Regions from separate parts of the Streptomyces sp. NPDC001816 genome, predicted to be linked through region 3. Evidence: riboswitches for the same ligand, from Rfam matches in the RefSeq annotation. Region 3 holds a riboswitch; each other region holds the start of a gene.
The links. A riboswitch is a leader RNA that binds a small molecule or an ion and turns the genes downstream of it on or off. The one in region 3 is predicted to bind thiamine pyrophosphate.

Region 1 (10,285 bases), on a different contig from region 3:
GCGGATGCCGTCCGCGCCGAACTCCGCCAGCCACTCGGCGTTCAGGGCGGGGTCGGCGTCCGTGGCGTGCAGGTGGATGGTGCGCGTGGGTCCGTCCAGGCGGAAGGCCTCTTCCTGGCCGCGGATCTGCTGGAAGAACAGGGCGATGTCCAGCCACTCGTCGAGCGCGTCGGCGGCGATCTCGGGCGCCACCTCGTAGGGCACCTGGGCGGTGAGCGTCGCGTCGGCGCGGTGGACGGTGATCTCGTGGGTCATGCGGCGGGCCCAGAAGCCGGAGGTCGCGTTCCCCTGCCAGCTCCACACCTCGGTGTCCGGCCCGGCCTCGCGCAGCGCGCCGACGACCAGCTCGCCGGTCTGAGCCAGCCACTTGTCCAGGGCCGCCGCGTCGCCCCGCTCCTCGGGTCCGCCGGCCAGCGGGATCCGCTCCCACGGGATGTTCTCCTGCGCCCGGCCGCGCACCAGGGCGTCCACCCAGCGCAGGGCGCCGCCCATATGACGTACGAGGTCCTCCAGCGACCAGTCCGGGCAGGGCGGCACGGTGGTGGCGAGGTCCGTGCCGGAGGACAGCACGGCCCTCAACTGCCCCACCTGGTGAGCGATTTCGTCGCAGTAACGGTCATGTGCGAGCAAAGTCATGTCCGTCACCCTAGGGGTGAGGTGATCAACCGAGCACCACGATTTCGGCCGCGTCGAACGCGACCCCCAGCTCGGCCCCGGGCTCCGGCGCGTCCCGGAGTGCGCAGGCCGCCTCCAGGCGCGGGCCGCCGTCCCGGGGCAGGAGGTGGACGGCCACGTGGGTGCCCTTGAAGGTGCGGGCGGTCACCGTGCACGGCAGGCCCTCGTCGGCCGCGACGAGCCGTACGCCGGCGGGCCGGACCAGCAGCGGGCGGTTGCCCCGGGGCGAGCCGTCGGGCACGGGCAGCTTGCCCCACGGGGTGTCCGCCGCCGTGTCGCCGACGGTCGCCGGAACCACGTTGTCGAAGCCGAGGAAGCGGGCCACGAACTCGTCCGCGGGCCGCTGCCAGACCTCCAGCGGCGTCCCTGACTGGGCGATCCGCCCGTCCCGCATCACCACCACCCGGTCGGCCAGCGCGAAAGCCTCGCCCTGGTCGTGGGTGACGGCGAGCACGGTAGTACCCAACCGCCCGAAGAGTTCCCGGAGTTCGACCACCAGCCGCTCGCGCAGGGAGCGGTCGAGCTGCCCCAGGGGTTCGTCCAGCATGAGCAGCCGGGGCCGGGGCGCGAGCGCGCGGGCGAGGGCCACGCGCTGCTGCTCGCCGCCGGACAGTCCGGCGACGGCCCGCCCGGCGGCGCCCGGCAGCCCGACCAGCTCCAGCAACTGCCCGACCTCGGCGTCCCGTCCGCCCCTCGGCACGCCGTGCATCCGCAGCCCGAAGGCCACGTTGCCGCCGACGTCCCGCTGCGGGAAGAGCTGGTGGTCCTGGAACATCAGCCCGACGCCCCGCCGGTGCGCGGGCACGCCCGCCTGGTCCCGGCCGTCGAGCAGCACCCGGCCAAAGTCCAGGGGCTGGAGTCCGGCCACCGCCCTGAGCAGCGTCGACTTCCCGCTGCCGCTGGGTCCGAGCACGCACACCACCTCGTGCTCGGCGACGTCGAGGTCGACCGCGTCGAGCACGGGCCGCCCGCCGAGGCACACGGTCGCGTCCGCAAGGCTCAGCAGCATCAGAACTCCCCCGTCCGGTCGGTGCGCAGCCGCTCCAGGACCAGCAGGGCCGCCGCGCACACCACCATCAGAATCGTCGACAGGGCCATCGCCTGCCCGTAGTTGAGGTCCCCGGGCCGGCTCAGCAGCCGGGCCACGGCGACCGGGAGCGTCGGATTGTCGGGCCGGGCGATGAACACGGTCGCCCCGAACTCGCCGAGGGACACGGCGAACGCGAACCCGGCCGCGATCAGCAGCGCCCGCCGCACCAGCGGCAGGTCGACCTCGCGCCACACCCGCCAGGGCGAGGCCCCGAGCACGGCCGCCGCCTCCCTGAGCCGGCCGTCCACCGCCCGCAGCACGGGCAGCATGGTCCGTACGACGAAGGGGGCGCCCACCAGCGCCTGCGCGAGCGGGACGAGGATCCAGGACTGCCTGAGGTCCAGCGGGGGCCGGTCCAGTGAGATGAGGAAGCCGAAGCCGACGGTCACGGCGGAGACGCCGAGGGGCAGCATGAGCAGCGCGTCGAAGCCGCGCACCAACCGTCCGGCGTCCCTGCGGGCCAGCGCGGCGGCGGCGAGTCCGCCGATCAGCACGGCGACGGCGGTGGCGGCGACGGCGTACTCGAGGGAGGTCCACACGGCGTGCAGCGGCGCCACGAGGAAGGTGCCGCCGTCGGAGTCGGTGAGCGCCCGGTAGTAGCCGAAGCCCGGCGCGTCCAGGGAGCGCTGCACGAGCACGGCGAGCGGCAGGACCAGCAGCAGGGCGACGGTGACCAGGACCCCGGCGAGCAGCGCCCACTGCCCGGCGCCGCGCGGCCGGCGGGCGGTCACCTTCGGGTCGACGAGCCGCAGGGCGGTCTCCCGGCGCCGCACCGTCCACGCGTGCACGGCGAGGATCGCGCCCACCGCGACGAACTGGACGAGGGTGAGGACGGCGGCCGTGGACAGGTCGAAGACCTCTGAGGTCTGGCGGTAGATCTCCACTTCGAGGGTGGAGAAGGTGGGCCCGCCGAGGATCTGCACCACGCCGAAGGAGGTGAAGGTGAACAGGAACACCATCAGCGCGGCGGCGGCCACGGCGGGTGCGAGGGCGGGCAGCGTCACCTTCCGCCAGGCCCGCAGCGGGGACGCGCCGAGCATCCGGGCGGCCTGTTCCTGCCGCGGGTCGAGCTGGGCCCACAGTCCGCCGACCGTGCGGACGACGACCGCGTAGTTGAAGAAGACGTGCGCCAGCAGGATCGCCCACACAGTGGTGTCGAGCCGTACGCCCCACAGGTCGTCGAGGAGCCCGCCGCGGCCGACGAGCGCGAGGAACGCCGTACCGACGACGACCGTCGGCAGCACGAACGGGACCGTGACGACGGCCCGCAGCAGCTGTCTGCCCGGGAAGTCCAGGCGGGCGAAGGCATAGGCGGCGGGCAGGGCGAGCAGCAGGGTGAGCGCGGTGGAGGCGAGCGCCTGCCAGGAGGTGAACCACAGCACGTGCCGGATGTCCGGCTGGGTGACGACGTCCGCCATCCGCCCGAACTGCCAGGCGCCGTCCACCTTCAGCCCGCGCGCGACGATCGCGGCGACGGGCCAGGCGAAGAAGACGGCGAAGAACGCGACGGGCAGGGCCATGAGCCCCAGCCGCGCCGCGCTCCCGCGCGTTCGTCCCTCGGCTACTTCAGTACGAGCGACGTCCACGACTTGACCCACTGGTCGCGGTTGGCGGCGATCTTGCCGGGGGCCATGGTCTCCGGGTCCTTGGCGGCCGGCCCGTACTTCGTGAAGTCGTCGGGCACCGCGGCGCCCTGCACCACCGGGTACACGAACATGTTCAGCGGCATGTCCTGCTGGAACTCCTTGGAGAGCAGGAAGTCGATGAACGCCTTGGCACCCTTGGTGTTCTTCGCGTTGCTCAGCAGCCCGGCGAACTCGATCTGCCGGAAGCAGGTGCCGGTCGCGACGCCGGTCGGGGCGGTGCTGGGCCGCTTCTTGGCGTAGATCACCTCGGCGGGCGGGGAGGAGGCGTACGACACCACGAGCGGCCGGTCGCCGCCCGCCTTCCTGCCCTCGGACGAGCCGGAGAACTCCTGGCGGTAGGCCTGCTCCCAGCCGTCGACGACCTTGACGCCGTTGGCCTTGAGCTTCTTCCAGTAGTCCTGCCAGCCGTTGTCGCCGTACTGCGCGGCGCTGCCGAGCAGGAAACCGAGGCCGGGCGAGGAGGTGGCCGCGTTCTCGGTGACGAGGAGGTTCTTGTACGCGGGCTTGGCGAGGTCGGCGAAGGTCTGCGGCGGGGTCAGCTTGTGCTCGCTGAAGTAGGCCTTGTCGTAGTTGACGCAGATGTCGCCGTAGTCGACGGGCGTGACCCGGTGCTTGTCCTGGTCGAGCTGGTAGTCGGCGCCGACGGTGCCGAGGCCCTTCGCCTCGTAGGACTGGAACAGCCCGTTGTCGAGAGCCCGGGACAGCAGGGTGTTGTCGACGCCGAAGAAGACGTCGCCCTGCGGGTTGTCCTTGGTCAGGATCGCCTTGTTGACGGCCTGGCCGGCGTCGCCGCCCGGCAGTACCCGGACCTTGTAGCCGGACTGCTTCTCGAAGTCCTTGAGCACCTTCTTCGACACGAGCCACGAGTCGTGGCTGACGAGGGTGACGGTCTTGGAGTCCGCCGAGCCCTTGGTGTCCGTCGATCCGCACGCGGACAAGGTGAGCAGGCCGAGGCCGACCGCCGCGGCCACGAGGGTCTTGGTGTGCACGTGAGTGTCCTCCTGGGGGTTGGCCAGGAAGAACGCGGCCCTGCCCGGTCCTTCTGAGAAGAACCCGGGCAGGGCGCAACAGCATGAGTGGTGACCGAACTTCCTACCCAGAATGACCTGGGCGAGGTTCAGAGGGTCTGCGGCCCGCTTGCCGCACTCTCAGCGCTGTGGCGCTCCCCTGTCGGAATATGAAGATGTGATGAGACTCGGATAAGACGTAATCGAACGCAGCCAGATTACCGCTCGGTGGCGGCGAGCTGACCACACGCCCCGTCGATCTCCTGCCCGCGCGTATCCCGGATGGTGACCGGCACACCGTGGGCGGCGATCGCCTCCACGAACGCCTTCTCGTCCTCGGGCCGCGAGGCGGTCCACTTGGACCCCGGCGTCGGGTTCAGCGGAATCAGGTTGACGTGCACGGGCTTGCCCCTGAGCAGCCGCCCGAGCCGGTCACCGCGCCAGGCCTGGTCGTTGATGTCGCGGATGAGCGCGTACTCGATCGACAGTCGGCGCCCGGACTTCTCGACGTACTCGAACCCGGCGTCCAGCACCTCGCGCACCTTCCACCGCGTGTTCACGGGGACGAGGGTGTCGCGCAGCTCGTCGTCGGGGGCGTGCAGGGAGATCGCGAGCCGGCACTTGAAGCCCTCGTCGGCGAACCGGTGGATGGCCGGCACGAGCCCGACCGTCGAGACGGTGATCCCTCGCTGCGAGAGCCCGAGCCCGTCCGGCGCGGGATCGGTGAGCGCGCGGATGGCCCCCACGACCCGGTTGTAGTTGGCGAGCGGCTCGCCCATGCCCATGAAGACGATGTTGGAAAGCCGCGCAGGCCCACCGGGCACGTCACCGTCCCGCAGAGCCCGCATGCCGTCGACGATCTGATGGACGATCTCGGCGGTGGACAGATTCCGGTCGAGCCCCGCCTGCCCGGTGGCACAGAAGGGGCAGTTCATCCCGCACCCGGCCTGCGAGCTGATGCACATGGTCACCCGGTCCGGGTACCGCATCAGCACCGACTCCACGAGCGTGCCGTCGAACAGCCGCCACAGCGTCTTGCGCGTGGTCCCCTCGTCGGTCGACAGATGCCGTACGACGCTCATCAGCTCCGGGAACAGCGCCTCGCGCAGCTTGTCCCGCGAACCGGCCGGGATGTCGGTCCACTGCTCGGGGTCGTGCGCGTACCGCGCGAAGTAGTGCTGCGAGAGCTGCCTGGCGCGAAACGGCTTCTCCCCGACCTCGGCCACCGCCTCCTTGCGCTGGGCGGGCGTGAGGTCGGCAAGGTGCCGCGGCGGCTTCTTGGCTCCGCGCGGGGCTACGAAAGTGAGTTCTCCGGGCTTAGGCATGGCTGTACCAGTGTCGCAGATCCAATTGGGTGACCTGGGGGTGTCGCTCGCTACGACTGTCGTTAGTAGGCGTCACTGGTCGCTGCTGAGCGGCCTCGGACGGCCCAGGGACGGCCCAGAGGCGATCACTCGTCGGCTGCCAGCCACTCGTCGAGCCGGACCTTGACCTGGTGGTTGTGGGCGGCGTGCCAGACGACCTCCCCACTGACGAAGGCCCCGAGAGCCGGGAGGTCCATCCCGTGCGGCATGGCAGTGATCTCCGCCAGCGCTATGGCGTTCGGTACGCCTTCCATACGCATGAAGATCCCGAAGGGCTGGCGACCGATGACGCCGGTGATCCGGGTTCCTACAGGCAGGGCCCCGACGGTCGCCGCCCAGCTCGACCGGACCGCGTCAGCGGCCGGCGCTTCAGGGCCCGTGGGCCAGGCGTACTCATCCATCGGTAAATCATGACGCCTCGGTCACCCCACAGCTCTCCGTTACCCTGCAACGAGCTGCCACGGGTCGTCGTCGTCCGCGGGTGTTGCCGTCGGCGCCTCCCGCAGCGGACCACCGCTTCAGGAGTTCGATCCGTGGCCGTTCCGGCTGCTGTCGTCGACTGGTGCGACGGCCGGACAGAGGCGCTGGTGTACGCCTCCGTCCGGCGTCGTTGTAGGGATCCCCTCGATGCGAACTATGGGCGGGACGGTCGCTGAGGTCTTCACGGCGCCGATCCGCAGTGCCATGCGCCGGTGTGCACCCGCGATTGGCTGAAGACGGACTAGAAGACGGCGATTCCGACCGGGCCGTTGCCGACGCCGATGGTCCTGACCACCCGGTTGTTTCTGGTGTTGATCACCGTGACTGTGTCGTCGGGGAAGCTGGTCACGTAGGCGCGGTCGGTGGTCGGGTTCACCGCCACCTCGCTCGGGTTGCTGACGGGGATGGTCGCGACCACCGTGTTCGTGATGGTGTTGATCACCGACACGGAGTCGCCGGCGAAGTTGGTCACGTAGGCGCGGGGGTTGCGCGGGTCTACCCCCACGCCGAATGGACCGTCGCCGACAGGGATGGGGGATCCGATCGTCTGGTCGCTGGTGGTGTCGATCACCGACACGTTGTCGTCGTCGGTGTTGGCCACGTAGGCGCGGGCGCGGGTGGTGTCTACCGCGATCCCTTCAGGGTCTCCGCCGACGGGAATGGTCGCGACCACCGTGTTCGTGTTGGTGTCGATCGCCGATACCGTGTTGTTGCCTTCGTTGGTCACGTAGGCGCGGGCGCGGGCCGGGTCCACCGCCACTTCGAGCGGGACGTTGAAACCGGGAATGGATGCGACCACCGTGTTCGTGTTGGTGTTGATCACCGACACGGTGTTGTCGAAGTCGTTGGCCACATAGGCGCGGGCACGGGTCACGTCCACCGCAATCCCGAACGGGCCGTTGCCGACCGGGATGGGGGACCCGACCACCGTGTTCGTGTTGGTGTCGATCACCGACACGTTGTCGTTGGCGACGTTGGTCACGTAGGCGTGGGCACGAGGCACGTCCACCGCCACCTCGTACGGGTTGTCGCCGACGCCGATGGTCCCGACCACCCGGTTATTCTGGGTGTTGATCACCGACACGCTGTCGTCGAGGCGGTTGACCACGTAGGCGGGGTCGCTGTCATGCCCGTGTGAGTCCTGGCCTGCCGAGGCCTGCGGGGCGAGACCGGGCAGCAGCGCGGTGCCCAGTGCCGCCAGGGCCCCAGCGACCCATGCTCGCCGCGCAAGTCGTGCCGGCCTCCACCTTTTGTTCGAGCGTCGTTCGGGAACATGGGTGCACTCGTCCCGGATGGTCTGCATACGCATCTCCTGACTGGGCTGCTGTGTCTTGGTCCAGTGGCTACGGATCGCATCGTCAAGTCAGTTCGGCGCCCAGCCAGGCAGACACGACCGAACGAGTAGCCAACGTCACCGGGTCGGCTGGTAGGAGGTTGGGTCGGTGGAGCTCAAAGGTGGGTCAAGCCGCACACGGTCTTCAAAACCGTCGTGGCAGCGATGTCACCGTGGGTTCAAATCCCACCGCCTCCGCTCGATGAGCAGTGAGAAGGGCCCCCTGACCTGAGTGTTTGGTCGGGGGCCGTTCTCGTGTCCGGCTACCGCGACTGCCCGGTGTTCCCCGTGGTTTCCCGCTCTATCGGGCACGGCTGGGGCACGGGCAACTTCTGGTCCGTAGCTCTATGTGGATCGGTCGGTGAAGGTGATACCGGTCGCGCTACGGCTCTACGAGGACGCTGCCGGACGGGGGCGGTTGCTGTGGTGCTGTACTTCGCTGCTGTACCGCCACCGGCCTCGTCGGCCGACCACCGCTTTAGGAGCGAGGTTGGGCAGATGCTCGGGTGACCGGCGGCTTTGCCGTCTCGGGCGCGTCTGGCGCTGAGTGCCGTGCCCTACCGCGGTTCCCCGTGAGGCCCCGTCCGTTCTGGCACGATAGTGGCACGGCCCGCGGACCGTGCCACAGCCCCTCGATGCGAACTATGGGCACGACGGTCGCTGAAGTCTGCCGAGCACGTCAGCCGGTCGTCTGGGGCTGGTGGCGGTCGGTTGTGGCCGCAGCGGTTGCTGTACTTCCGTGCTGTACAGCACTCGCACTGACCACCGTCATAGGAGTTCGACCAATGGTCAGGCCGCCCGTGGTACCTACAGGAGGGGATGGCTGCGATAGGCCGCCGGTGTGCCCATGCCTGCTGTCGTTGATGCCAGAGGCGGATGGCACCGCGTCGCCTCGCCAGCTCCCCGGCCCGACTGCCATCGCACCGATGCTGGGGCCACCCGAGGCGGGATCCCGGGTGGCCCCGGCGGGCCGCTGGTGCGCCGTGGTGTTCTCGCCGGTCTGCCGACGGATGCGGGGAGGTCAGTTGATGCAGCCGGAGATGGTGTTCTCCGGGGCGCAGTTGTCCGGTGTGTTGTTGCGTACGCTGGAGCCGTCCAGTGTCACCGTGCCGCCGCCGTTGAAGATGCCGCCACCGCTGTTGGGGCCGCCGTTCGCGGTGTTGCGCTCCACCGTGGAGCTGGTCAGCGCCGTCGAGCCGCCCCCCTCGTTTGCAATCCCGCCGCCGTCGTTGCCAGCGGTGTTGCCGCGTACTGTGGTGTGGGCCAGCGTCATCGTGCCCAGGTTTTCGATGCCGCCACCGTCGTGGAACGCGGTGTTGTTGCGCACCGTGGAGTAGCTCAGCGTCGCCGTGCTGCCGTAGTAGTTGAAGATGCCGCCGCTGTCGGAGGCGGCGGAGGTGTTGTCGCGCACGATGGAGCGATTCACGGTCAGTGTCCCGCCGTAGTTGTAGATGCCGCCGACGTCATTGTTCCCGGTGTTGTCGCTCACTGTGGAGCCGTTCAGCGTCAGGGCGCTGTTGCTGATGATCCCGCCGGCGGGTTCCCCGCAGCGTTGTTGCGCACAGTGGAGTTATTCAGCGTCATCGTGCCGGGGTACTCGTTGTTGATGCCGCCGCCATTGTTGGTCGCGGTGTTGTTGCGCACGGTGGAGCGGGTCACGGTCAGTGTGCCGCCGAGGTTGGCGATGCCGCCGCCATTGTCGGCTCTGCCGTTGGTGATGGTCAGGGTTGTCAACTGCGCCTGGACGCCGCTGTTGATCCTCACGGTGAAGCCGGTCTGGTTGCCGTCCAGGACCGCGCCCCTTCGACCGATCAGGGTCAGGTTCCTGTCGATGACGAAGTTGCCGGTGCAGGTCCCCCGCACCAGCAGTGTGTCCCCCGAGCTGGCGTTGTTGATCGCGGTCTGCAGGTCGTTGGTGGGGCAGTTCACTGCGGTCTGGGCGGCCGTGGCAGGGCTCGCCCCGGCCAGGCCGACCGCCCCCGCCGTCGCTGCCACCACCGCCGCCGGCATCCCCCGGCGCCAGACCGCACGAGCCGCTCGCATGAGCATCCGTCTTCTCCTGTTCTATGTGCGGGGACATGCCCGGCGGCCGTGCCCCGCTGTCGCTCTCAAGCTGGGCGGCCAAGCGCCCACGCTCGGAAGAACTGGTGCCCCCCGGGGCGGACCGCGCGCCGGAGGTGAGTCCGCGCTCCCCCGAACAGCCGAGAGAATGACCGGCATGGCCCACAGACGGCAGGTGAGGGTCGCGCGGTCGGTGGAGTCTCAATGGGCGAGTCAAGCCCCCGAGCGATCTTGAAAACCGTCGTGGCGCGAGTCACCGTGGGTTCAAATCTCACACCCACAGCAGGTGAACGGCCCCTGACCAGGTAAATCGGTCGGGGGCCGTTGTCATGTGCGCTGTTCGTCAATCGCCGTGGTTCCCCGTCAGTTCCCGGTAGATCGGGCACAGCAGGGGCACGGGCACCTTCTGATCCGTAGCGCCTAGAGCTGATCTCGCCACCAGGCAATATCAGGAGAGTCGGCGCGGACGACCCTGGCGCGCTTCAGAATCTTGCAGTCGAGATCCCATACGAGCTTCCGCAGCTCCCGTGCCGACTTCTTGGGCAAGGCGTGCATGACCTCTTCGAGGTGATCGCGTGGGTAGCCCGGGTCGCACCCGCACTCTGGATCACCGCACCTGGTGGAAGTGA
Region 2 (10,285 bases), on a different contig from region 3:
TCGCCCGTGGCTACGCCCTGGTCATCCTGCCCGCGACCTCCCGCCACGACGTGTGGTCGAACGTGGCCCTGGACGGCACGGTCGTCATCGACCCCTCCGACCAGGACCCGGTGGTCAGCGAACTCGTCCGGCAGGGGCTGCCGGTCGTCTCCGACGGCCGCCCGGCCGGCTCGCTCCCGGTCACCGCCTGGGTCGACAACGACCACGAGGCCGCCGTCCTCGGCATCCTGGACCACCTCGCCGCCGCGGGCGCCCGCCGGATCGGCCTGCTCACGGGCACGACGACGGACACGTACACCCATCTGTCCACCACGGCCTACCTGCGCTGGTGCGAGCGCGTCGGCCAGGACCCGGTCTACGAGGCCTACCCGGCGCACGACCCGTGCGCGGGCGCCGTCGCCGCCGACCGGCTGCTCGCCCGCCCCGACCGCCCGGACGCCGTCTACGGTCTCTTCGACCCCAACGGCACCGACCTGCTCGCCGCCGCCCGCCGCTACGGCCTGCGCGTCCCGGACGACCTGCTGCTGGTGTGCTGCAGCGAATCCACGGTGTACGCCAACACCGAGCCGCCCATCACCACGCTCTCCCTGAAGCCGCGCCGGATCGGCACCGCGGTGGTCCAGCTCCTCATCGACGCCATCGAGGGCGTCGAGTCGGACCAGCCCGTCGAGCAGGTGATACCGACGGAGCTGATCGTGCGAACCTCGTCCCAGCGGCGTCCCCCGCGCACGACCGTCAGCCCACCGCGGACCCCGGAAAGGGGATAGCGGGGGGGGGGAGCGCAGGCGGGAGCCCGGCGGGTGGCGCGATCGGTTCACCCGCCGCGGCCGCGGCCGGGCGCGGGGGCCGAGGGGCCTCGGGGGGAGCCGAATCCGGCCACCACGGCTCTGCCGCCTCGCGGCACGCGGCTCCGCGGGCCCCAAACAGGTCGGTCGGCCGTCCAGCCGTGCGGCCGGCGCAGGACCGGCAGCCGGTCGAACCCCTGCCCAAACGGGGCGAAAGCCGCGGTGAACTGGAGTCTTGCTCTGATTCACCACCCCTGGGTCATCACACGGCGCGACGCGCATTCCTATGATGGGCCCACGACACCGCGGGCCGCTGCGACCAGGCAGTCCGAAGCGGTGCAGCTGCGGCGCGATGGTGGAGGGGTCTGATGACTCAGGGGGCCGGTCAGGGACCCGAGGTGGAGCGGACGGCGACGTTGCGCGACTTCCGGGTACCCGCGTACGTCCACGAGACCGGTCCGTACGTCCACGCCCAGTCCGGCGACGCCCTCCCGTCCGTGGACGGGGCCTACCCCGAGGGCTACACGCCCACCCAGCGCGACCTGCCCGTCATCAACCGCGGCGACACGCTCCAGGTCCCCGTCGAACCGGCCCCCGCAGCCCCCGCCGCAGAGCCCACGACCGGCCCCGGCGCGCTCTACGTCGTCGGTGACGTCCACGGCTACCTGGACGAGCTGGTGGCCGCCCTGCGGGAGAAGGGGCTGATCGACGCCTCCGGCCAGTGGTGCGCGGGCACCGCCCGGCTGTGGTTCCTCGGCGACTTCACCGACCGCGGCCCGGACGGCATCGGCGTGATCGACCTGGTGATGCGGCTGTCCGCCGAGGCGGCCGCGGCCGGCGGCTACTGCAAGGCCCTCATGGGCAACCACGAACTGCTGCTGCTCGGCGCCAAGCGGTTCGGCGACACCCCCGTCAACTCCGGCGCGGGCACCGCCACCTTCCAGGCGGCCTGGCTGCTCAACGGCGGCCAGAAGACCGACATGGACCGCCTCCAGGACCACCACCTGCAGTGGATGGCCCGCCTCGACGCCGTCGAGGAGGTCGACGGCTACCTGCTCGTGCACTCCGACACCACCGCCTACCTCGACTACGGCGACTCGATCGAGGCCGTCAACGACACGGTCCGCGAGACGCTCACGCGCAACGACGCGGACGAGTGCTGGGACCTGTTCCGGAAGTTCACCAAGCGCTTCTCCTTCCGCGACGAGGGCGGCGCCGACGCCGTACGGTCCCTGCTCGACACGTACGGCGGGACCCGCATCGTCCACGGCCACAGTCCCATTCCGTATCTCCTCGGCGAGGTCGGATCCGAGGACGACGAAGAGGGCAGCGGACCCGTCGTCGAGGGACCGCACGTCTATGCCGAGGGACTCGCCATCGCCATGGACGGCGGCGTGACCATGGCCGGAAAGCTGCTGGTCCAGCAACTTCCCCTGGATATCTGAGCGTTCGCGGGGCAGGTGCGCCCCATACCGGATGAACGCAGGTCGGCACGCAAATTCCGGCAACCCCCTGTCACCGCGTGCCGTCACGGCTCTACCATCGGCTTATCCGTAGCAGGCTCCCCTCCGTTTCTGCCCGACGGCTCGCCGGCGTGCGAGCCACCAGCCCTACGGAGCATCGGGGGATGCACATGAACAGCGTTCCGCAGCACCTGCTGAGCGAGGACCGCCAGGAATTCGAGCGGATCCTCGATGAGGCGCTGCGCTCCGCACCACACCGACCGGAACTGGCCGCTGTCGGACAGCGGCTGAACCCCGAACAACTGCGCACCATGGCCCTCGACGCCACCGCGCTGATCACGGCGGCCGCGGCAGCCGAGTACCAGAACTACGTGAAGGTCCGCGAGGAACTGCGCCACCCGGCGCCGTCCACCCCCTCGGCCGCCCGCGATTCCGGTTCCGCCGGACCGGGTGCGGACGCGATGGGACTCGCCACCGGCCTCGGCGAGGCCGCCGAGACGACCGGGGCGGGCGCCATCGCCGTGATCGCGGTGCTGGCCCCCGTCCTCGCCGGGACCGCCGCGGCGATCTTCCTGCTCGTCGGCTACATCCTGAGAATGCTGGCTCCCGGCCAGGCTTTCGCCCAGACCATGCTCACCGCGGGCTGGGTGTTCGGCGCCGTGGCCGCGGCCGCGATCCTCGTCGCCGCGGTCGGGCTGCTGCTCACCGCCCTGCGCAACAGCGCCGCGGCGGAAGCCGGGACCCACGACGCGGCGAGCGCGGAGGTGGCCAGGGCCAGAGAGGCCTGGCGGGAGGCCCTGCTGGAGCGCGGCATCCTGCCGTTCCTGCGGAACGCGCTCGCCCAGCCCGGCGCGGCCACCCTGCACCCCACAGCCCCGCCGGCTCCGACCGGCCGTATGCCGCGCCTGGGTTACGGCCGCCCCGGCTTCAGCAGCCCCGACGACGGCTCCGCCTCCGGCCGCCCGAGCTTCACCAGCCCGGACTACACGAGCCCCGACTTCGGCGGCCCGGAACACCAGCCGGAGTGAGGCTACAGCCGCCGGACGATCTGCGCCTCGACGCGTTCGACGGACGTGCGGCTGTAGGCGTGCACGAGAGCGAGGTGGAACAACGCGGGCGCCAGCGGCGCCCAGCGGTGGACACGGTCTTCCCGGAGCAGGTACTTGATGACGGGCGCCGGACGGAACGGCACATAGTCGATCGTCTGATGCTCCCAGCGGTCCGCCACACCCCTGCTCATCCGCGCCTGGAGGTCAGAACTTCTGAGTTCCTTGAGCCTGGCGAAGTAGTGGCCGCTCCAGTGGCGCTTGTCGACGTCCAGGACAAACGCCAGAAGGTCGAGTGTGTACTCGTGCGCCTCCAGGGCCAGTTCCTCACGCATTCCCCGACGGCACACCGCGTGCAGGTCCGGCGCGCTCCGTCCCGACGAGTCGATGTGCCGGGACAGCCCCTCGTTGACCGAGGAGTTCCACACGCCGGGCGCCATCCTGACCCGCTCGCTGCGACGGCTCACCACGAGCATGTCGTCGGCGGTGACCACGGCGACGTTGACGGCGAAGCTGCACTGGAGGAACGCGGGGGCGGCCAGGGGCTGCTCGGGATCCAGGTATCGCGACCGCGGGGTCGCACCGTCCGGCAGCCGACGGTCGAGCTGCTGAGCCGCCAGGAACGTGTAGTAGTCGGTCGGCCGCAGTCGCAGATGCACCTCCGGCGTCTCGTCCAGTGACGTGCGGGAGATGTCGAACGACTCGACCGCATAACGCGGCCCGTTCCACAGGGGGGTACGCCCCTCGGCGCGCAGGTGTTCGCTCTCGGCGGCTATCTCGTCCCGCCAAGGCTTCATGTCCGCCGGGAGCCGGACGTCTTCGTCGAGCACGTGTACGAAGATCGTCTCCGCCGGGATCGGAGTCTCCCCGTCTCCCTCCACGATCAGTGCCGAGGTCTGCAGGGGCCCGAGCGAGAACGTCCGCCACGCCGGTCCCGACTCCTCCCGGCCCCTCAGACCGCGCAGCGCACTCGCCGAGCGTCTGCGCATCCGGAACCACGCGTCCTGCAGGGGCTGTTGGAACAGCACCGCGAACACCATGCCGATGACCGCACCGACCACCCCGTTGGCAACATCGATCCCACCCACACGGAAGACCTTAGGGATCTTGTGAGCCCCGGGCGGCATCGTGTTCCTTCCGTTACGGTGCCTGTCCGTCGTCGGGATCCGGCAACTGGATCACCGCAATGCTTCCCGTCTGAGCAACCGCCAGGCGGGTGCCGTCGGGATGCAGCGCCGCGACCGGGGTCGGGACATGGGTGACCCCGTAGGCTCCTTCCCGGCGTGCCACATCCACCTCCGGCCATTCCGCCAGGACTGCGCCGGTGGTGATGTCGATCAGCCGGGGATGCCCGTGCAGTGAGACGACTCTGCTGCCCCCCCCCCCCCCCGCGAGCAGCGTGCCGACCTTGAAATCGACCTGGCTCCGGTGCATCCATCGACGCTCGGACAGGGACCAGACACCGAGCTCCCGAGGGCCCAGAGCAGGCACCTCTTCGTCATCGAGGAACTCCTCGCCGGTCGCAACCACCAGGCGATCACGGCCGAGCCAGCACGCTGACTCCACCTCGGCGTCGATGCCCGGCTCCATCGGCAGCACTCCGGGCCCGTCCAGTGCGGCCGGGTCCGTCAGCGCGGCCTGCAGATCGAAGACCTCGGCGATGCCGTACGGATGCCACACCCAGCCGGCCACGAGGAGATGCCTGCCGTCCTGACTCACCGACAGCCGGGAGTGGAAAACGTCCTTGTCTCCACGTGGGCCCGAAGTGAGGCGCTTGCCCGACTCCGCCTCCTCGATGTGGAGGACGTTGTACTCCTCCGGGCAGTGAACCAGGATCTCTCGCCCGTCCGGCAGAACTCCCAGCGCGACGGGGTAGTCGAAGTCGTCGGCGTGGTAAATGCTGCGCGTCAGCTCACGGACGACGCGCGATCCCCGGACCAGCAGAGCCCTGGTCCCGCGCTCGGCGTAGACGACGCTGTAGCGGCCGGAGGAGGAGACGACGCTTCGGTCGAACACCGGTCCGTATCCCGTGACCGTCCGATGCTCCACACCGGCGGCGCTCCAGGCACGGCCGCCCACCAGGTCGACCAGACTGTCGTCCTGCCAGACCAGCGACTGTGCCGGAGCCGTCGTCTCCAGCAACACCACGGGTCCCATCCCCAACCCCCTTCTCACCGACCGGCGCCGGCGCTGCTCTCCGGGCATCCGGCCCGAGGAGCAGCGCCCGCCCGCGTGGGTCAGTCCGCCAGCGGCAGGTACACGCGGTTGCCCGCGGCCGCGAACTCCTTCGACTTCTGGGCCATGCCCTCCTCGATCTCGGTCTTGGTACCGCCGTGTTCGCGGCGGATGTCCTGCGAGATCTTCATGCTGCAGAACTTCGGCCCGCACATGGAGCAGAAGTGGGCCGTCTTGGCGGGCTCGGCCGGCAGTGTCTCGTCGTGGAACTCCCGTGCCGTGTCCGGGTCCAGGGCGAGGTTGAACTGGTCCTCCCACCGGAACTCGAAGCGGGCGTCGGACAGCGCGTCGTCCCACTCCTGCGCACCGGGGTGTCCCTTGGCGAGGTCGGCCGCGTGGGCGGCGATCTTGTAAGTGATGACGCCGGTCTTGACGTCGTCACGGTTGGGCAGGCCCAGGTGCTCCTTGGGCGTGACGTAGCAGAGCATCGCCGTGCCCCACCAGGCGATCATCGCGGCACCGATGCCGGAGGTGATGTGGTCGTACGCGGGGGCGACGTCCGTGGTCAGCGGGCCGAGCGTATAGAACGGAGCCTCATCGCAGATCTCCTGCTGAAGGTCGATGTTCTCCTTGATCTTGTGCATCGGGACGTGTCCCGGGCCCTCGATCATGGTCTGTACGTTGAAACGCCTGGCGATCCGGTTGAGTTCCCCGAGCGTCCGCAGCTCCGCGAACTGTGCCTCGTCGTTGGCGTCCGCGATCGAGCCCGGCCGGAGGCCGTCGCCGAGCGAGTACGTGACGTCGTAGGCGGCGAGGATCTCGCAGAGTTCCTCGAAGTTCTCGTACAGGAACGACTCCTTGTGGTGCGCGAGGCACCACGCGGCCATGATCGAGCCGCCGCGCGAGACGATGCCGGTCTTGCGGTTGGCGGTGAGCGGCACATACGGCAGGCGCACGCCCGCGTGGACGGTCATGTAGTCCACGCCCTGCTCGGCCTGCTCGATGACCGTGTCCTTGTAGATTTCCCAGGTCAGTTCCTCGGCCCTGCCGTCGACCTTCTCCAGCGCCTGGTAGAGCGGCACCGTGCCGATGGGGACGGGGGAGTTGCGCAGCACCCACTCGCGGGTGGTGTGGATGTTGCGGCCGGTGGACAGGTCCATGACCGTGTCGGCGCCCCAACGGGTCGCCCAGGTCATCTTCTCGACCTCCTCCTCGATGGAGGAAGTGACCGCGGAGTTGCCGATGTTGGCGTTGACCTTCACCAGGAACCGCTTGCCGATGATCATCGGCTCGATCTCCGGGTGGTTGACGTTGGCCGGCAGCACCGCGCGGCCCGCCGCGATCTCCTCGCGGACCACCTCGGGATCAACGTTCTCGCGGAGGGCCACGAACTCCATCTCGGGCGTGATCTCGCCGCGGCGGGCGTACGCGAGCTGTGTGACCGCCGTGCCGTCACGGCCTCGGCGCGGCTGACGCGGACGTCCGGGGAAGACCGCGTCCAGGTTGCGCAGCCCGCCGCGCGGTGAGGTGTGCTTGATCCCGTCGTCCTCGGGGCGGACGGGACGGCCGGCGTACTCCTCGGTGTCGCCGCGGGCGATGATCCAGTTCTCCCGCAGCGGCGACAGACCCCTGCGGACGTCGGTGTCGACGAGTGGATCGGTGTACGGGCCTGATGTGTCGTACAGCGTGACCGACTGCCCGTTGGTGAGGTGCACCTGGCGGACCGGCACGCGCAGGTCGGGGCGGGTGCCCTCGACGTACGCCTTGTGCCAGCCGATGGACTTCCCGGCCTCCTGGGACTTCTCGTCCTGAACGGAGGCAGGCGTGCGTGCGTCCTTGTTGGTCATGAGACCTACTCCCTACGCCGGCATTACCCGGTAACAGGTTCGGCGGTCGACGCAGCGGTTTCCGTCTGCCGATGTTTCCCGTGAAACCACGTTCCACGTGAAACATCGCGAATACGGAGGTCAGCGTCCTCTCAGCCCGGTGCTCCGAGCTCCCGCGTGTGCAAAGGTGCCTCCACGCTAGCGTCAATTCGGGCGCGGTGAACAGAGGGCCCCTGGCGTTCTTGCGATGATCTGGCGGTGACCCCCATGGAGCAGTACCCGTACCCTTCCTCCGAACCGCCGCGCGGAGGCCGCTCCGGACAGGGCGGCGAACACGGCCATGACGGCCACGGGCACGGCCACGGGGATGGGGACAGGCACGGCCCGGGCACCGGACACGGCCACTCGCACGGGCACAGCCACAGCCATGGACCCGCCGCGCCCGTCTCCAAGCATCTGCGCAAGGTCATCGCGGCGATCCTGATCCCGTTCGCGGCCGCGGTCGTGGTCGGTCTGGTGGTGCTCTGGCCCGGGGGAGCCCCGCCGCACGAGCGCACGGGCGTCGGCTTCGACCGCCAGACACAGCAGGCCACGGTCACCAAGGTGGTCGAGGTGAGCTGCAAGTCGGTGAACGCCTCGGGGGGCACCGCGACCGGCGACACCTCCACCGCCGAGGGCAACTCGGCGCAGCAGCAGGCGAAAGGTACCTGCAGGAAGGCGACGATCCGCGTCGACACCGGCGACGACCAGGGCCGTACGTTCACCGAGATCGTGCAGCCGGACCAGACGCGGCAGTTGCAGGAGGGCGAGAAGGTCGTGGTCGCCTACGAGCCCTCGGCGCCGAAGAACCTGCAGTACTCCGTCACCGATGTGAACCGTAAGTTCCCGATGGCACTGCTCGCGGGGATCTTCGCGCTCGCCGTCGTGGTGGTGGGCCGGATGCGCGGTGTCATGGCGCTGGTCGCGCTGGCCGTGAGCTTCCTGGTGCTGACGCTCTTCATCCTGCCCGCGATCCTGCAGGGCTCGAATCCGCTGCTGGTGGCCGTCGTCGGGGCCAGCGCGATCATGCTCATCGCGCTCTACATGTGCCATGGACTGTCGGCCCGTACGTCGGTGGCGGTGCTCGGCACGCTGGCCTCCCTGCTGCTGATCGGCATCCTCGGCTCGGAGTTCATCGACTGGGCCGCGCTCACCGGCAACACGGACGACAACACCGGTCTGATCCACGGCCTGTACCCGTCGATCGACATGAGCGGTCTGCTGCTGGCCGGCGTCATCATCGGTTCGCTCGGTGTCCTGGACGATGTGACGGTGACCCAGACGTCGGCGGTCTGGGAACTGCACGAGGCCAATCCGGCGATGGGCTGGCGCGGGCTGTACCGGGCGGGCATCCGGATCGGCCGCGACCACATCGCCTCGGTGGTCAACACCCTCGTCCTCGCCTACGCCGGTGCCGCGCTGCCGCTGCTGCTGCTGTTCTCGATCGCCCAGAGCAGCGTGGGCACGGTCGCCAACAGCGAGCTGGTGGCCGAGGAGATCGTGCGCACGCTGGTGGGTTCGATCGGTCTGGTCGCCTCCGTCCCGGTCACCACCGCGCTGGCCGCCCTGGTGGTGTCGGCCGACCGGCCGGCACCGGACGCGGCGGCCCCCACCGGGGCACTGCCCGCTCCGGCACGCGGCGGCAGGGGCCGGCGCCGGAAGCGGTGAACGCTTCTTCAAGGGAGCCCGGCGGAGGCCGGAGCCCATTGAAGAAGCGTTCCTGCACAGCTGCACGCGGCATGGCGGAGCGCTGGGCGCCCCGTTGCCGCAACACCTCAGCCGGCGCTCTGTTCCTCGGCCAGGATGCGGTCCAGGGCCTCGTCGAGATGGGCGTCGAAGTCGGCCAGCGCGCCCTCCTGCCCGAGCGGTACGAGCTTGTCCGTGCGGTCGAGGAAGGCCACGAGCGGCGGAGCCGAGGAACGGAACAGGGCCTGGTCGCCGCCGACCTGAAGCCGGATCAGCACCTCGCCCAGCACCTCGGAGTCGACGGGTGCGATGTGCACGTCCCCCTCGCCGCACGGCCGTCCGACTCCGTCGATCAGCAGCTCGCGACCGAAGGCCCAGGTCACCGGGGCGTCACCCGGCAGATGGAAGGTCAGCCGCACGGCATAGGGATCACAGGTCTCGTAGCGCAACTCCACCGGAATGCGGAAGGAGAGCTCCTCCGACACGAGAAAGCTCATCATGACTTCTGCTTGTACGGATTCCCGCATCGCCTACCCCGTCACATGACATCGACTGGCCGGGATTGATCCCTCGACCGTAGTCAAATCTTGCTGAAAGTACACAACAGATCACAAGGAGTGAGTTTTCAGATACTGATAGAGGGCATCAGCGCGCCCAGATGGCGCCCGACCTCGGCCTGCAACCGCCGTGCGGCGGGCAGAAGACGGTCGGCCTGGTCAGCGGGGAGCGAGATGGCCATCGTGGCCGCCGTGGTTCCGACCGTGATCGGAATCGCCGCGCAGACCGTGCCCAGCGCGTACTCCTGACGCTCCACCACCGGGTCCATCCGCGGCATCCGGGCCAGCCGACGCAGCAGGGCGTCGTTGTCGCGCACGGTGTACGGGGTGATGGACTGCGCCGGATAGCGGCTCAGGTGGTCCCGGCGGGCCTCCTCGTCCAGCTGGGAGAGCAGGCACTGGCCGACCGCGTGCGCGTGCCCCGTCTCGCGGAAGTCGGCCCACTCCTCGACCGCCGGGGCCTCCCGCGAGTCGGCGACGCACATGACCTCGATCTCGCCGTCCCGGTACATCGCGTAGTACACCGGCACACCGATGGAATCGCGCCAGTGCGCCAGGGTGTCGGCCACCGTGCTGCGACGTTTCTGCTGCGCTCCGCTGCTGCTCAGCCGCTCGGCCGCGTCCCCGAGGAAGAACAGCCCCTTCTCGCGGCGCAGATAGCCCTCGTGCACCAGGGTGCGCAACAGGTGATAGGTCGTGGGCAGGGCG
Region 3 (10,285 bases):
CTGGTCTTCATCGACCGCTACCCGGCCTTCACCCAGCTCTACGTGGCCGAGCTGTGGCGCACCAACCGCGCCTGGCAGTCCACCTTGATGGTGGTGCGGCAGGAGGCCGTCGCCGTCGTCGAGGGGGTGCTGCGCGAGGGCGTGGCGGCCGGCGAGTTCAGCGACGAGATCGACGTCCAGCTGACGGCGGCCGCGCTGGTCGGCATGGTCCTGGTGGCCGCCCTGGACTGGAAGTCCTTCCAGCCGGAGCGCTCCCTGGACGACGTGCACGCGGCCCTGTCCCGGCTGCTCCAGGGGCGCGTGAGCGGGAAGGCCTGAGCACACCCGGAGCACGAGGAAGGCGCCGGTCCGCTTGCCGGACCGGCGCCTTCCCACTCCCCCGTACTTCCCGTACTCCCCCGTACGGATTCCCCCTTGGGTCCCCCGTGGTGGTCTGCCCCGGGCCCCCCGTGCCTCGCTTCCGCCGACGGATCGGCGGAAGGAGCGGCCAGGGCGCGGGCGCCGCTCCGCCGCCCCGTGTCGGCGGTGCCGGTCCGCGCCCCTTGCCGTGCCTCCACTCTCCCGTTCACGCAGGTCCCGCCCCATCCGCGCGCGTACTCATCTCGGCGCCTAGGTACGGGTACTCAGGCGTGTGTGCACGGGCCCACGCCGCCGGCCCGGCTGGTGCCCGGACCGCCCGGCTGACCGCCCGCGGGCCGCGTTGTCGGTGGCGGTCGATAAAGTCGCAGGCATGGCACGGATTGCGGTGATCGGCGCCGGGATGGGCGCGATGGCGGCCGCTGCCCGGCTGGCCGTCGCGGGCCACCGGGTGGCGGTGTACGAGCGTACGGAGACGTACGGCGGCGCGGTGCGCCGCTTCGAGCGGGACGGGTTCGCCTTCGACACCGGCCCCGGGCTGCTGACGCTGCCCGCCGTGTACCGCGATCTGTTCGTCAAGACCGGCAAGGAGCCGCTGGAGGACGTCGTCGAGCTGGTCCAGGTCGACCCGGCCGCGCGGCACGTCTTCGCGGACGGCACGCAGGTGTCCCTGCCGAACGCCTCGCGCGCGGGTGTCGTCGCGGCCCTGGACGAGGCGCTGGGCGCGGGGGCCGGGCAGCGCTGGGGCGACTTCCTGGTGCGGGCCCGCGAGGCCTGGGACCGTACGCGCCGGCCGCTGCTGGAGGAGCCCCTGTGGCCGAACTGGCTGGTGCTGGCCGAGCGGGAGCCGTATCCGGCCGTCCCGCACAAGCGGCTGCTGCGCACTCGCCGGGCGGGCACGCCGGCCGAGATCGGTGCCTGGGAGCTGCGCGACGAGCGCCTGGCGGCCCTCCTGGAGAGTCACGTCCTCGGGTACGGCCTCGATCCCCGGACCGCTCCGGCGAGCGCGGCCGTGCTGCCGTACATGGAGCACGCCTTCGGCACCTGGTACGTGCGCGGGGGCATCCGGGAGTTGGCGCGCGCGGTGTACGAGCGGTGCCTGCAGCGGAGAGTCGAGTTCAGCTTCGGCGCCGAGGTGACCGGGATCCTGGAGAAGGACGGCCGCGCCGCGGGGGTGGAGCTGGCCGACGGTTCGGTGGCCGAGGCTGACCATGTGGTGGCGGACGTGGACCCGGCGCGGCTGCGGGCCCTGACGGAGCATCCGCTGGACGCGGACGGGGACGTGCGGGCCGATGCCCCGGTCTCGCCCCGGCCCGGACGGTTCACGGCCCTGCTGGCCCTGCGGGGCGGGCGCGAGCCCGGAGCCGTCCACCGCACGGTCGTGCACGCACCGGACGCCGAGACCGAGCTGGACCACCTGGCGTCGCCCGGCGGCGACCGGCCGGTGTGTCCGACGGTGACCGTGCTGCGCCCGGACGACCCCGCGCTCACACCGGACGGCGCGCACGAGTCCGCGGTGGTGTCCGCCGTGGTGTCGACCGAGGCCGCCTGGGAGGACGAGGGCACGGTCCGGCGCTACACGGACTTCCTGGTCGAGGCCGCCGAGCGCGCGGTGCCCGGGCTGCGGGAGCGTCTGCTGTGGCACGAGGTGCGCACACCCGTGCACACGGAGGAGGAGACGGGCGCCCGGTCCGGGGGCGTGCCCGCTCCCGCGCTCGCCGCCGGCCGGGGCCGTTTCCTGCACCCGGCTAACACCACGCGCCTGCCCGGGCTGTACCGAGTGGGCGGCTGGTCGCATCCCGGCGGCGGGCTCCCGCACGCCGGCATGTCGGGTGCGCTGGTGGCCGGGCTGATCGTGGAGGGGCCGGAGTTCCGCGGCTCGCAGTGAGCCGCGGCAGGCCTCAGAAGCGGTACTGCTCGTCGTACCCGGAGCCGGGCTGGGGCTGCTGCCCGTGGCCCTGGTACGGGTACGGCTGCTGCTCCTGCGGGAGTTGGCCGCCGTAGGTCTCGTCGTTGCGCTGCTGCGGGACCCAGACTCCGCCGGCCGGGGTCTCGCCGTAGCCGCCGGTGGCGTACGGGTCCTGGCCGTAGCCCTGCTGGGCGTACTGCTGCTGGTCGTAGCCGGTGCCGTACGAGGTGTCGCCGTAGGACTGGGTGCCGACGTACGGGTCGGAGTAGTTGGCGTAGCCCTGCTGCTGGCCGCCGGTGTCGTAGCCGTAGCCCTGCTGGGCGTAGCCCGAGTAGTCGTAGGCGTAGTTCTGCTCGGCGGCCTGCGCCTGGGCCTGGGCGGCGCCCGCGTAGGCGGTGTCGCCGTAGACGCCGTAGGAGCCCGTGTCGTCCGGGAGGGGCTGGGGCTCGTAGACGGTGGTGGCCTCGGCGGCCGTGGGGTCGGTCGGGCGGCCCGGGGTGAAGACGTCGTCGCGGTCGTAGTCGTCGTCGCCGTAGGCCAGCTGGTCACGGCGGTAGTCGGCGTCCGGCTCCTCGCCCTCGGCGGCCTCCAGGTCGGAGACCTCCAGGCTCGGGTCGTGGCGGTCCGCCTTGCCGCGGCGGCGCTTGCTGCCCCCGCCCTCGGCCTCGGCGTCGGGATGTTTGATCGCCCAGCCTGCGGCGAAGCCGCGGCGGAAGGACAGCGTGACGTAGGTCTGCCCGATCGCGAAGGCGATCGCGCCCCCACCGATCACGATGACGGACGGCATGAGCACGCCGACCACGACACCGAGGAAGCCGACGAAGGCGAGCAGCCGCCAGCGCAGCCGTGCCTTGTACTGCAGCAGCACCTCGCCCAGCAACCACAGTGCGACGATGCCGAACGCGATGTAGAGGACCGTCCAGCCCATGTACGCCCCTCTCCCAGTGACCGCTACGCAGTGTGTCGTATCGCGGTGCGGCCGGTCTAGGCCTGCGGGGGGTGGTGCAGGCCCAGGTTCTCGTAGATTTCCAGGGTCGCCGTGGAGTTGTTCAGGGTGATGAAGTGCAGTCCGGGCACTCCCTCGTCCAGCAGCCGTGCGCAGAACTCCGTGGCGAACTCGATACCGATGGAGCGTACCGCCGCCGGATCGTCCTTCGCTGTGAGGATCCGCTCTTTCAGGGCGTCCGGGAACTGCGCCGTGCTGAGTTTGGGCAGCCGTTCCAGCATCTTCACGCTGGTGACAGGTAGAACCTCGGGGATGACCGGGGTGTCACAGCCCGCGGCCTCGACCCGGTCGCGCAGCCGCAGGTACGACTCCGGCTGGAAGAACATCTGCGTGATGGCGTAGTCGGCGCCCGCACGGCACTTGTCGACGAAGTGCGCGACATCGGTGTCCCAGTCGACGGACCGCGGGTGCATCTCCGGGAAGGCGGCGACGCCCACGCAGAAGTCGCCCGACTCCTTGATGAGCCGCACGAGTTCGGCCGCGTACGTCAGGCCGCTCGGGTGCGCGACCCAGTCGCCCATCGGGTCGCCGGGCGGGTCGCCGCGGACGGCGAGCATGTTGCGGATGCCGGCGTCCGCGTACTGGCCGATGATGTTGCGCAGCTCGGCGATGGAGTGGTCGACCGCGGTGAGGTGGGCGACCGGGGTGAGCGTCGTGTCCACGACGATCTGTTGGGTCTCCTTGACCGTCGTCGTGCGCGTGGAGCCGCCGGCACCGTAGGTGACCGAGACGAAGTCGGGGGCCACCGCCTCGACCCTCCGCAGCGCGTTCCACAGGTTCCGCTCGCCCTTGGGGGTCTTCGGCGCGTAGAACTCGAACGAGTACGTCTTCTTGCCGGTGGCGAGGATCTCGCGCACGGTGCGTGCGCGATCAGTCCTGGTGGATGCGGTTCCGAGGGCCATACCGGCAGGTTAGCCAGGGGCGGGCGGTCCCCCAACCGAGTACCGGTAATTTGCCCGAATTGCCGGGTTCCTGTCCACCCCTTGGACAAAAACGTGGACAGAAAGTGGACAGACCCTGGTCCGGAGCTAGGCCTGGCGCAGTCGCTTCGCGAACTCCGCCGCGGCAGCTCCGGGGTCGTCGGCCTCGGTGATCGCGCGGACCACGACCACCCGGCGGGCCCCCGCGTCCAGTACCTCGTCCAGGTTGCCGAGGTCGATGCCGCCGATCGCGAACCAGGGGCGGTCGGTGCCCAGGGCGGCGGTGTACCGGACCAGGTCCAGGCCCGGGGCGTGTCGGCCGGGCTTGGTGGGGGTGGGCCAGCACGGGCCGGTGCAGAAGTAGTCCACGCCCTCCTGGACGGCGGCCGCGGCGGCCTCGGACTCGGCGTGCGTGGAGCGGCCGATCAGGACGTCGCCGCCGAGGATCGCGCGGGCCGCGGGGACCGGGAGGTCGCCCTGGCCGAGGTGGAGCACGTCCGCGGAGGCGGCGTGGGCGACGTCGGCCCGGTCGTTGACCGCGAGCAGCTTGCCGTGCCGGGCGCAGGCGTCGGCGAAGACCGCCAGATGCTCCAGCTCCTCGGCGGCCTCCATCCCCTTGTCGCGCAGCTGCACGATGTCGACACCGCCGGCCAGGGCCGCGTCCAGGAACTCGGCCAGGTCGCCCTGCCGGCGGCGGGCGTCCGTGCAGAGGTAGAGGCGGGCCTCGGCGAGGCTGCTGCGGGCGGTGTCGGACATGCGTGGGTCCCCCCGTCGTCGGTGTCCATGGGCGGGCGAGCGGGTGGCGTACGGGCCGGAGCCCCTACGCCACCCCTGGTGCGGGTCGGTTCAGACGGCGAGCGCCTGGGCGCGGCGCTTCACCTCCGTGCCGCGATTCTCGCTCAGGGCCTGTGCGGGGGTGCCGGGCAGGGTCGGGTCGGGGGTGAAGAGCCACTCGATCATCTCTTCGTCCGTGAAGCCGTCGTCCCTCAGCAGCGTCAGGGTCCCGGACAGGCCCTTGACGACCTTGTCCCCGTCGATGAAGGCGGCGGGGACGTGCAGCGCCCGGTTCTCACCTCGGCGTACGGCGATGAGCTGGCCCTCCTTGACCAGCTGCCGCACACGTGTCACCTCGACGTCGAGCATCTCGGCGATGTCGGGGAGGGTGAGCCAGGCGGGGACGAGAGCATCGATCTTTGCGTCAATCTCGGTCACAGGGACAAGCGTAGGCGCTCCGCTGGTTCGGCCGCGATCGGTCGTGCGTCGTCTGCGGGTTCGTTGTGGCTGGTCGCGCAGTTCCCCGCGCCCCTTTCGGGGCGCTGTCCCCCAGGGCGCTGATCAGCCGGCCGTGGCATCCTTCAGGGGCCGTCCGGGGTCAGCCAGTGCGGTCGCGTCCATCCGGCGGCCCGCCTCGATCAGGCGTCGGCCCTGGGCCAGATCACGCGGCCGGCCCACGGCCAGCAGGGCCACCAGCCGGTCCTCGCGCAGCCAGCAGACGGTCCAGGCCGGGCTCGCCGGGTCGCCGCGCCACACCATGCGGTCGGCCGCGGGGTGGTGGCCGGCGTACTGGACGAAGCGGCCGAACTGCTCGGACCAGAAGTACGGCACCGGGTCGTAGACCACGGGGGTCTCGCCCAGGATGTTCGCGGCGACCGTACGCGGGCCCTGCAGGGCGTTGTCCCAGTGGTGGACCAGCAGCCGGGTGCCGTACCGCGCCGAGGGGAAGGAGGCGCAGTCGCCTACCGCGTACACGTCCTCGACGGAGGTGCGCAGGTGGGCGTCGGCCACGACCTCGCCGTGCGCGCCCACCTCGATGCCCGAGCCGGCCAGCCAGGCGGTGGCGGGGCGTGCGCCGATGCCGACCACGACGGCGTCCGCGGGCAGCCGCGTGCCGTCCGCGAGCAGCACCGCGCCGGGCTCGACGCGCTCCACGCGCGCGTGGGTGCGCAGCTCGGCGCCGCTGTCGGCGTACCAGGCGGCCATCGGGGCGGCCACCTCGGGCGGCAGCGCGCCCGCGAGCGGCCGGTCGGCGGCCTCGACGACGGTCACCGCGCAGCCGGCCTCACGGGCCGCCGTGGCGAACTCGGCGCCGATCCAGCCGGCGCCGACGACCACGATGGCGTGCTGCCGGGCGAGCACCGGCCGCAGCCGCTCGGCGTCGTCCAGGGTGCGCAGCAGGTGTACGCCCGGCACGCCCTCGGTGCCCGGCAGCGTGATCGGTTCGGCGCCGGTGGCGAGGACCAGCACGTCGTACGGGACGGGCCCGGCCTCGGTGTCCAGCTCATGGTCGCCGGGGCGCACGCCCAGCACCTCGCAGCCGAGCCGCAGTTCGACGCCGAGCGACTCGAAGTCGACGTCGAAGGCGGAGCCCTCGGCCTTGCCCAGCAGCACGGCCTTGGACAGCGGCGGCCGGTCGTACGGTTGGTGGGGCTCGGCGCCGATCAGCGTGACGGTGCCCGTGAAGCCCTGCTCGCGCAGGGCGACCGCGGTCTGCACCCCGGCCATGCCCGCGCCCGCGACGACCACGCGCCGCCCCTGTGACGTGCCCTGTCGTGCTGTCTGCTCGCTCACCCGATCACCATAGACAACTGATAATTCGTCAGTCAGTGGGCGTGCTCGGTGATCTGTTCCACAACGCTGGTCCCGGCGCCCGGCCGGGTGCCGACCAAATGGCCGCGCACGACGTCGCCGCCCGCGTAATCGGCCCAGATCTCTGCCATGGACGACCGGGGCTCCCTTACGGGTGACGAGCGCTGCGGGCTAGGGTGGCCACCGTACAAGCACTCGCGGGAGCCCGGACGCACCGGGCTGAGAGGGAGGCTGGCGGCCTCCGACCGTACGAACCTGATCCGGGTCATGCCGGCGAAGGGAGGGGCTGGACGCCCATGTCGTCACGTACGTCCGACGTCCTCGTCATCGGGGGCGGAATCATCGGCCTGGTCACGGCCTGGCGGGCCGCGCAGCGCGGGCTCGCCACGGCCGTGGTGGACCCCGAGCCCGGCGGCGGGGCCGCACGGGTCGCGGCGGGGATGCTGGCCGCGGTCTCCGAGCTGTACTACGGCGAGGAGACACTGCTCGCCCTGAACCTGGAGTCCGCCCGCCGCTACCCGGACTTCGCGGCCGAGCTGACCGAGCTGACCGGCCACGACCTCGGCTACCGCCGCTGCGGCACGCTCGCCGTCGCGCTCGACGCCGACGACCGCGCCCACCTGCGCGAACTGCACGCGCTCCAGCAGCGTTCGGGCCTGGAGTCGCAGTGGCTGTCCGGGCGGGAGTGCCGGCGTCTGGAGCCGATGCTCGCGCCCGGGGTGCGCGGCGGGCTGCGGGTCGACGGTGACCACCAGATCGACCCGAGGCGGCTGGCCACGGCCCTGGTGACCGCGTGCGAGCGGGCCGGGGTGGTCTTCCACCGGTCCTGGGCCGAGCGGCTCGACGTCGTCCGGGACCGGGCCACCGGGGTCACCACGGCGGACGGCGCCACGCTGAGCGCGGCGCGGGTCGTCCTCGCGGGCGGCAGCCTGAGCGGGCGTCTGGCGGGCGTCCCGGACGACGTACTGCCCCCCGTGCGGCCGGTGAAGGGCCAGGTGTTGCGGCTGACCGTGCCGCGCCGGTACGCACCCTTCCTGAGCCGCACCGTGCGGGCGATGGTGCGCGGCAGCCATGTCTACCTGGTGCCCCGGGAGAACGGCGAGCTGGTCGTCGGCGCCACCAGCGAGGAGCTGGGCTGGGACACGACCGTCACCGCCGGGGGCGTGTACGAACTGCTGCGCGACGCACATGAGCTGGTGCCGGGGATCACCGAGCTGCCCCTCACCGAGACCCTGGCGGGGCTGCGCCCCGGCTCCCCGGACAACGCGCCGCTGCTCGGCCCGTCCGGGCTCGACGGGCTGCTGCTGGCCACCGGGCACTACCGCAACGGGGTGCTGCTCACGCCGGTCACCGGGGACGTGCTGGCGGAGCTGCTGGTCGGCGGTGAACTGCCCGAGGAGGCCCGTCCGTTCACGCCGGAGCGCTTCGGCGCCGCACTCGTGGAGCAGCCCGCATGAACATCTCCGTCACCATCTCCGTGAACGGGGAGCGCCACCAGGTCGCCCCCGGCACCGCGCTGGACGCCCTCGTGAAGACCCTCACCAGGGCGCCGTCCGGGGTGGCCGCCGCCGTCAACGAGACCGTCGTCCCGCGCGCGCAGTGGGCGACCACGGCCCTCACCGAGGGCGACCGTGTCGAAGTCCTCACCGCCGTCCAAGGAGGCTGACCCATGGCCGACGATCCCTTCGTCCTCGGCGGTGTGGCCCTCGGCTCCCGGCTGATCATGGGTACGGGCGGCGCACCGAGCCTGGACGGGCTGGAGCGGGCGCTGGTCGCCTCCGGCACGGAGCTGACCACGGTGGCCATGCGGCGGGTCGATCCCACGGTGCACGGCTCGGTGCTGTCGGTGCTGGAGAAGCTGGGCATCCGGGTGCTGCCGAACACGGCGGGCTGTTTCACCGCCGGGGAGGCCGTGCTGACCGCCCGGCTGGCCCGGGAGGCGCTGGGCACCGACCTGATCAAGCTGGAGGTCATCGCCGACGAGCGGACGCTGCTGCCGGACCCGGTGGAGCTGCTGGAGGCGGCGGAGACGCTGGTCGACGACGGGTTCACGGTGCTGCCGTACACCAACGACGACCCCGTGCTCGCGCGGAAGCTGGAGGACGTGGGCTGTGCGGCGGTGATGCCGCTGGGCTCGCCGATCGGCTCCGGGCTGGGGATCCGCAACCCGCACAACTTCCAGCTGATCGTGGAGCACGCGCGCGTGCCGGTGATCCTGGACGCGGGGGCCGGTACGGCGTCGGACGTGGCGCTGGCGATGGAGCTGGGCTGTGCGGGTGTGATGCTCGCCTCGGCCGTCACGCGGGCGCAGGAGCCCGAGATGATGGCCGCCGCCATGAAGCACGCGGTGGAGGCGGGACGGCTGGCCCGACTGGCCGGGCGCATCCCGCGCAGGCACTTCGCGGAGGCCTCCTCCCCGGCCGAGGGCCGCGCGCACCTGGATCCGGAGCGCCCCGCGTTCTAGCCGCGTGCCACCAGGGTCACAGCTCTGCTGCATTCCGTCCCCGGAACGGCCGAGCGGGCGGGACTGTCGGTCACTCCTCGTACACTCGCCTGCGTGGATACGACCCTTCAGGACCCCCTCGTCGGGCAGGTGCTCGACGGACGCTATCGCGTCGATGCGCGGATCGCGGTCGGCGGGATGGCCACGGTCTACCGGGCCCTGGACACCCGCCTGGACCGCGTTCTCGCGCTCAAGGTGATGCACCCGACCCTGGCGGCCGACGGGTCGTTCGTGGAGCGGTTCATCCGGGAGGCCAAGTCGGTCGCCCGGCTGGCCCACCCCAACGTGGTGCAGGTCTTCGACCAGGGGACCGACGGGTCGTACGTGTACCTGGCGATGGAGTACGTCGCCGGGTGCACCCTGCGGGACGTGCTGCGCGAGCGGGGCGCGCTGCAGCCGCGGGCCGCGCTGGACATCCTGGAGCCCGTGCTGGCCGCGCTCGGCGCCGCGCACCGGGCCGGGTTCGTGCACCGGGACATGAAGCCCGAGAACGTGTTGATAGGGGACGACGGCCGGGTGAAGGTCGCCGACTTCGGGCTGGTGCGGTCCGTGGACACCGTGACCAGCACGACGGGTGCCGTGCTCGGGACCGTGTCGTACCTCGCGCCGGAGCAGATCGAGCAGGGCACCGCCGACCCGCGCGTCGACGTGTACGCGTGCGGTGTGGTGCTCTACGAGATGCTGACCGGCGGCAAGCCGCACTCCGGGGACTCCCCCGCGCAGGTGCTGTACAAGCACATCCACGAGGACGTGCCGCCACCCTCGGCACTGGTGCCGGGGCTGCCGTACGAGCTGGACGAGCTGGTGGCCTCGGCCACCGCGCGCACCCCGGACATCCGGCCGCAGGACGCGGCGGCGCTGCTCGGCCAGGTGCTGCGGGCGCGGGCCGCTCTGAGCGCCGAGCAGCTGGACGCGCTGCCGCCGCAGGCGCTGTCGGCGGAGCACGAGCACCGCGACATCTCAGCGGACCGTACGAGCGTGATCCCGCGCTCGCTGACCGTGCC

Region 1: another riboswitch for thiamine pyrophosphate. It lies ahead of ACFYZZ_RS30145 (thiamine ABC transporter substrate binding subunit); the one in region 3 lies ahead of thiO (glycine oxidase ThiO).
Region 2: another riboswitch for thiamine pyrophosphate. It lies ahead of thiC (phosphomethylpyrimidine synthase ThiC); the one in region 3 lies ahead of thiO (glycine oxidase ThiO).

The regions. Positions count from the first base shown of each region.
Region 1 covers NZ_JBIATY010000009.1:227,347-237,631, reverse strand. The annotation lists gene ACFYZZ_RS30160 (maleylpyruvate isomerase family mycothiol-dependent enzyme) at 1-636, opposite strand, end outside; gene ACFYZZ_RS30155 (ABC transporter ATP-binding protein) at 662-1,684, opposite strand; gene ACFYZZ_RS30150 (ABC transporter permease) at 1,684-3,285, opposite strand; gene ACFYZZ_RS30145 (thiamine ABC transporter substrate binding subunit) at 3,327-4,400, opposite strand; TPP riboswitch at 4,483-4,590, opposite strand; gene rlmN (23S rRNA (adenine(2503)-C(2))-methyltransferase RlmN) at 4,637-5,743, opposite strand; gene ACFYZZ_RS30135 (hypothetical protein) at 5,869-6,036, opposite strand; gene ACFYZZ_RS30130 (beta-propeller fold lactonase family protein) at 6,504-7,370, opposite strand; gene ACFYZZ_RS30125 (hypothetical protein) at 8,617-9,084, opposite strand; gene ACFYZZ_RS30120 (hypothetical protein) at 9,102-9,638, opposite strand.
Region 2 covers NZ_JBIATY010000006.1:258,458-268,742, forward strand. The annotation lists gene ACFYZZ_RS22980 (LacI family DNA-binding transcriptional regulator) at 1-767, shown strand, start outside; gene ACFYZZ_RS22985 (metallophosphoesterase) at 1,154-2,230, shown strand; gene ACFYZZ_RS22990 (hypothetical protein) at 2,413-3,276, shown strand; gene ACFYZZ_RS22995 (hypothetical protein) at 3,279-4,382, opposite strand; gene ACFYZZ_RS23000 (hypothetical protein) at 4,435-5,451, opposite strand; gene thiC (phosphomethylpyrimidine synthase ThiC) at 5,532-7,316, opposite strand; TPP riboswitch at 7,309-7,482, opposite strand; gene ACFYZZ_RS23010 (YibE/F family protein) at 7,563-9,002, shown strand; gene ACFYZZ_RS23015 (SsgA family sporulation/cell division regulator) at 9,110-9,547, opposite strand; gene ACFYZZ_RS23020 (IclR family transcriptional regulator) at 9,646-10,285, opposite strand, start outside.
Region 3 covers NZ_JBIATY010000011.1:116,910-127,194, forward strand. The annotation lists gene ACFYZZ_RS32830 (TetR/AcrR family transcriptional regulator) at 1-318, shown strand, start outside; gene ACFYZZ_RS32835 (phytoene desaturase family protein) at 731-2,245, shown strand; gene ACFYZZ_RS32840 (hypothetical protein) at 2,259-3,194, opposite strand; gene metF (methylenetetrahydrofolate reductase [NAD(P)H]) at 3,251-4,174, opposite strand; gene thiE (thiamine phosphate synthase) at 4,301-4,948, opposite strand; gene ACFYZZ_RS32855 (Rv2175c family DNA-binding protein) at 5,039-5,404, opposite strand; gene ACFYZZ_RS32860 (NAD(P)/FAD-dependent oxidoreductase) at 5,528-6,760, opposite strand; TPP riboswitch at 6,966-7,077, shown strand; gene thiO (glycine oxidase ThiO) at 7,075-8,235, shown strand; gene thiS (sulfur carrier protein ThiS) at 8,232-8,444, shown strand; gene ACFYZZ_RS32875 (thiazole synthase) at 8,448-9,242, shown strand; gene pknB (Stk1 family PASTA domain-containing Ser/Thr kinase) at 9,336-10,285, shown strand, end outside.